2 regions of the Shewanella zhangzhouensis genome follow, and region 1 is predicted to be linked to the other one. Evidence: predicted binding sites of a transcription regulator. Region 1 holds the regulator's gene; the other holds the start of a gene.

Region 1 (3,116 bases):
CCGGGAGCCTTGCCAGCTCTTTTTCGAGGGCCTTTTCCTGCTCCGGCATATTGCGGATATCGATGCTGATGGCGACCTTGTCGTTATTGCCCTTGAGCTGGGCAAGCAAGGGCCCAATCAGCTGCAATGGCAAATTATCGACGCAGTAGTAGCCCAAGTCTTCCAGGACCCTGAGGGCTACCGACTTTCCGGAGCCAGAGCGCCCGGAGACTATAACGAGTTTCATCCGATGATTACCTGGTAAAGTTCCTTTTCATCGTGGCTCTTGCGCAGCTGTTTGAGGATCTGCTTGTCATTCAGCTTTTCGGCCATGGCGGCCAGGGTGCTGAGATGTTGCTGACACTGGTCCGATGGCACCAGCAAGGCAAACAGAATGTCCACCGGCTGCTTATCAATGGCGTCATAACCTATGGCTTCTTCACACTTGATAAGCACAGCTAAAGGCTTATCGATAGTGCCAATGCGGCCATGGGGAATGGCAATACCATTGCCAATACCGGTGCTGCCCATTTTTTCACGGGCCAGCAGGCTTTCGAATATCTCTTGAGACGAGAGGGAGGGATTCTGGGCAGCAGCGAGATCGCTAATCAGCTCCAGCACCTTTTTCTTGCTGCCCGGAGTGGCACAGCTAGTGCACTCCGGCGCCAGGATGGTACTTAGTTCCATCGTTAATGTTTGGTCAGTTTCTCTTTGTGTTTAATAACCTGACGGTCCAATTTATCAATTAGGGCGTCAATGGCGGCGTACATGTCTTCATGTTCTGAAGTGGCGAATACCTCGCCACCGTTGAGGTGAAGCTTGGCTTCTGCGATTTGCTGCAATTTCTGAACATTGAGAACAACGTGGACATTATTGATCTGTTCGAAATGGCGTTCAAGCTTGGAGAACTTGCTCTCTACGTAGTTACGCAGTGAATCAGTGATTTCGATATGATGCCCAGTCAGATTGATTTGCATAGACACTTTCCTCCAAAGACCTTGGGTGGGTTATAAACTCTTACGTTGGTTCGACGGTGGGATCAGCATCGCTTCTCGGTATTTGGCGATGGTGCGTCTAGCAACGTTGATTCCTTGTTCTGCCAGAAGTTCCGCCATTTTGCTGTCGCTCAATGGTTTCTTCTGATTTTCTGCCGCCACCAGTTTCTTGATAAAGGCGCGGATGGCAGTAGATGAGCATTCTCCGCCATCTTCGGTCCCGACGTGGCTGGAGAAAAAATACTTGAGTTCAAAGATACCCCTTGGGGTATGCATGTACTTTTGAGTGGTGACCCGTGAGATGGTGGATTCGTGCATCTCTACCGCTTCGGCGATATCGTTGAGCACCATGGGTTTCATGGCCTCTTCACCATACTCAAAAAAGCCCTGCTGGAACTGCACTATGCAATTGGCGACTTTCAGCAAGGTGTCGTTGCGGCTTTCCAGGCTCTTGATAAACCACTTGGCCTCTTGCAAATGCCCGCGGATAAACTGGCTGTCAGCCTGGTTGCGACTGGTGCGTGCCATGGCGGCATATTGCTGGTTCACACTCAGTTTAGGCATACAATCGGGATTAAGCTCTACAACCCAACGGCCATTTTTTTTACTGACCGAGACATCCGGAATGACATACTCATCCTTGGTGCTGGTCACAGACTCACCGGGACGGGGGTTCAGCCCCTGAATGAGGATGATTGCATCCCTGAGTTCTTCTTCCTTGAGGCGGGTTTTACGCATCAGGGTACGGAAGTCGCGGTTGGCAATCAGATCCAAATGGTCACGGATAAGCAGCTTGGCGTTGTCCAGATGGGGGGTATCCGCCGGGAACTGACCAAGTTGAATGAGCAGGCACTCTGCCAAATCACGGGCAGCTACCCCGATGGGGTCGAAGTGTTGAATGCGTTTGAGCACGGCCTCAACTTCGTCAAGCTCGACTTCTTCATCGCCCACGGCCTCGAGAATTTCTTCAAGACTTTGGGTTAAGTAACCCTTTTCGTCAATGGCATCTATGATGGCAGTGGCAATGGCCAGATCGGTATCGGAAAAAGGGGTGAGATTTTTTTGCCACTCGAGATGTTCGTACAGGCCTTCACTGGTTTCGCCCTGAAACGGCATATCATCTTCGCCACGGATCCCGGGACCGGAAACGGGGGCGGCCGTAAAGACTTCATCCCAGGTGGTATCCATTGGCAGCTCGTCCGGCATGGACTGCTGACTGATAGCGTCTGAAGTTTCCAGCGAAGCACTGTCACTGGTGTCGTTTGAGACGGACTCCTGGCTGAACTGGTCGTCAAATTCTTTATCGCCGCCGTCGGCATCAAACTGATCGCTGCCCAGTTCGTCGTCCAGCTCCAACAGGGGGTTGGCGTCGAGGGCTTGCTGAATTTCCTGTTGCAGTTCAAGCGAAGAGAGTTGAAGCAGACGAATGGCCTGCTGCAACTGTGGCGTCATTGTGAGTTGTTGTCCCAGTTTTAGCTGGAGCGACGCTTTCATTGTACTGCGAATCCTTCACTAAATTATTCAGGTAGAAAGCTTTTCTATCAGGTTATCCGGTGATTTACCACCCTGATTATCCGGATATGAGAAGGGGGCTTTGTTAATTAACTATAGCCTGAATTGCTCACCCAAGTACACTGCACGCACCTGCTGATTGTCGAGGATTTCGGCAGGGGTGCCTTCGGCAATCAAATCGCCATGGCTGACGATATAGGCTTTTTCGCACACATCGAGGGTTTCCCTCACATTGTGGTCGGTGATAAGCACTCCGAGGCCACGATTCTTGAGTTGCTCGATAATCTTTTTGATATCGATAACGGAAATCGGGTCGACCCCGGCGAAGGGCTCATCCAGCAGGATAAATCTGGGGTTGGCGGCAAGTGCCCGGGCAATCTCGACCCGGCGACGTTCACCCCCTGACAGTGACATGCCCAGATTGTCACGGATGTGGGTGATGTGGAACTCTTCCAGCAGCTGCTCCAGCGACTCTTCACGCTCATCGGCGTTCAGCTCTTTGCGCATCTGCAGCACAGCCATGATGTTATCGCGCACCGACAGCTTGCGGAAGATGCTGGCTTCCTGTGGCAGGTAGCCAATGCCTTTGCGTGCGCGCAGGTGCATGGGATCCAGCGTCAGGTCATCATC
Region 2 (3,116 bases), 660 kb from region 1:
TGGTGAGTCAGCTGCCAATCACGCAGCAGAGGCACCAGAGTGCCCTTATTGATTTCATCTTCCATCAGATAACTGGCGAGATACACAACGCCGAGCCCGCTGACCGCTGCCGACTTGAGCGCCGGCGCATTGTCTACCCGGAAATTACCCGAGACGCCGATTTCACAGTAATCGTCACCACGCTTGAATTGCCACACGCTGTGTTCATGCCACTCACCGTGATACACAAGACAGTTATGGTCAACCAGCTGCTCGGGGCGGCTTGGCTCGCCATGGCGGGCAATATACTCGGGAGAAGCCACCAGCAAGAACTGACACTTCATCAGGGGTCTGGCGACCATACCAAGGGGCAGTTGCTCAGACATGGTCAGCAGCAAGTCCAGGCCTTCACTGACCACATCCACTTTGTGGTCCAGCAGGCTCACCTGCAGCTCAAGCTCCGGGTGTCTTGCCATAAACTCGGGCAAGGCCGGAATAATGTGCATGGTGCCGAAGGATTGGGAGATACCGACTTTCAACACCCCACGGGTGGCATCATTGAGGTTGTGAACGCTGGCAACGGCCTGATCGGCATCGCGCAGCAACTCTTCACCCTGTACATACAGCAGGTGTCCGGCCTCGGTCAGGCTCAAACTGCGGGTAGTACGCTGAATAAGCTGAACCCCCAGTTTATGTTCCAAATCGGCCACCTGGGTACTCACCTTGGATTTGGAAATCCCGAGTTTTCTTGCCGCGGCGCTGAAGCTGCCGGCTCTGGCTACATGGGTAAAAATAGCAATGGGTTCTAACAGTTCTAACATGAAGGTGGCCTTAAGCTATGTTCAGCCTGTCCTCGCCAAGGGAGGAAAACGGGACAAACCAATGATAATCAATCAGATATACCAAAAAAGCACGTTAGGGTAGAGTCAGGAAGCCAGTTTGAGTCTGGTTTTTTTGTTATTTTTTAGCAGTATAACAAAAATCGCCGCCGAGTCTCCAGTTTCGCCTTAATGTGGCGGCTCATTAAACTACAAATAAAAAAAGGGCCCCGGGGATGGGGCCAAACGTTCAAGGAAGAACCAAAGGGATGTAGGTTGGGTGTTGCATGGGTGCGGCCTGATTTACCTTGAGTGAGCCAAAGGCAGGCCCGGGTGTTACTTACTCACGAAGCTGAGCTTCTTTACGGTCAGAAATCTCAAGCTCTGACAGCGCAGGTACCTTGGTGCGAAGTTCAGATTCCAGTGCCAGCAAGGTTTCAAACTGGTCACATACTTTGGTGGCGCGCGCTTCCAGGGTCTTTGACTGACTTTCCATTTCGCGCTCAATCTGTTCGCCCATGGCTTCCATTTTCTTGCCAAAGGCTTCCATTTTGGCTTCAAAGCTATCGCCTTCTGACGACAGGATTTCGGTACCGAGTTTAATCATCAGAGTGCCCACGGAGTCCTGCACCAGATTTTCAATTTCACGCTCGAATTCCTTGTCGAACACCTCATCGATGGAGCCGTCGGTTACGCCAACGTAATAGCTGTCGCCATCCTTATGCATAACTTCGCCGAGGCGCTCGTTCACATTGTCCATCAGCTCTGCCACACGGGCGCTGGTCTCATCGCCCAGCAGCGGTGTAAGAGCTGTATTTACCGCGTTGCTGGCAAGGGTGATGGCATCGGTCACCAGGGCAACAAATTCGGGCACCTGATTGGCCAGTGAGTCGGCATAGTTGTCTACCAGGGCACGCTGCTCGGCATTGAGTTTGACCTCCTTGCCATCCACAAAGAGTTTGCCCGGCTCGAAGCGATAAAACTCATCACCTTTCTGGCTCAGCACCAGTTTTTTTGGCTCGACAGCAATGTCGTAGTTGAGGTTAACGTCACAGCTGTCGGTACTGATCCCCTGCGCTTTTGCAGGAACAGCTACTGTCACGCCAATCAGAGTGGCCAGGGCTACACCGGTGATAAGGTTTTTGGTTTTCATCGCATCTATCCTTGCATCTTGATTTATATGTCTTGATATTGCGAAGGATGTGCCAACTTTGCTAAGTGATTAATTTAAAATAAAATAAATACCATCACCGGATAAAGACGTAGTTTTACCTGGGGAGCATCAGGCTTGAAAGTGTGAGATATCACCAAAAAGTGAAGCTTTTCACCAATTGATGTTGGGAAGGATTGGAAATGCGGGAGATAAGTTGCCGAAATAAGGAAATGGCCTTCCTCATATCAGAAAGGCCACGGGGATAGAGCAAATCAAAAAGGCTTCAAGATCAAAATATTGAACGGCCAAGTTCCTGCGCCAACAACTCAAGCAAACGGGTACCCACTAAGCTGTTGCCACTGGCATCGAGGGCTGGCGACCACACACATACCGACATATCGCCGGGGATCACCGCAATAATGCCGCCACCCACACCGCTTTTACCCGGCATACCCACGCGGTAGGCAAACTCCCCTGCCCCATCATAGAGCCCTGAGGTGGCCAGCAGCGCATTCAGACGCCGCGTTTGGGTGGGCGATACCACCTCAGTGCCATCCAGGCTTATTCCCTGATTGGCCAGATACACCATGGCACGGGAAAGATCGGCACAGCTCATGGAGAGCGAGCAGTAATGGAAGTAGCTTCGCAGCACCTTGTCCACATCGTTATGGAAATTGCCGAAGGACTTCATCAAAAAGGCGATGGCCGCATTACGGGCGCTGTGCTGGTATTCAGAGTCTGCCACCACCTTGTCGTAACAGACCTTGTGGTTCTGGCTCAGCATACGCACTATTTCCAGCATCCGCTGTTTAGGCGCACCCAGGCGGCTTTGCAACAAATCGGCTATGACCAGCGCGCCGGCGTTGATAAAGGGATTACGTGGAATGCCCCGCTCAAGCTCAACCTGAACCAGCGAGTTAAAAGAGTGGCCAGACGGCTCTTTGCCAACCCGGGACCAGATCTCGCTCTCTTCATAGAGCATCATGGCGCCGGTGAGGCTGAATACTTTGGAAATACTTTGAATGGAAAAGGCTTCTTGCCAGTCGCCCGCCCCCAGAGTGGTACCATCGATGGTGGTTACCGCAATACCCAACTTATGGGGGGAGACCCGGGCAAGGGCCGGAATGTAATCCGCCACCTTGCCCTGTCCAAGCAAGGGTCTAACT

What was found. Region 1 encodes sigma-54, which starts transcription at its own class of promoters, with help from an activator protein. Its sites were predicted from a motif close to GTTGGCACGNNNNTNGNNT; they were not measured.
Region 2: K0H63_RS13820 (YggN family protein) is a predicted target of sigma-54. The motif match lies at 1,989-2,007, and genes of this name have one in related genera.

What each region holds. Positions count from the first base shown of each region.
Region 1 is NZ_CP080414.1:3,837,798-3,840,913, reverse strand. It holds gene rapZ (RNase adapter RapZ) at 1-226, opposite strand, end outside; gene ptsN (PTS IIA-like nitrogen regulatory protein PtsN) at 223-666, opposite strand; gene hpf (ribosome hibernation promoting factor) at 669-956, opposite strand; gene K0H63_RS16925 (RNA polymerase factor sigma-54) at 987-2,468, opposite strand; gene lptB (LPS export ABC transporter ATP-binding protein) at 2,580-3,116, opposite strand, start outside.
Region 2 is NZ_CP080414.1:3,173,076-3,176,191, forward strand. It holds gene K0H63_RS13815 (LysR family transcriptional regulator) at 1-800, opposite strand, end outside; gene K0H63_RS13820 (YggN family protein) at 1,138-1,950, opposite strand; gene glsB (glutaminase B) at 2,240-3,116, opposite strand, start outside.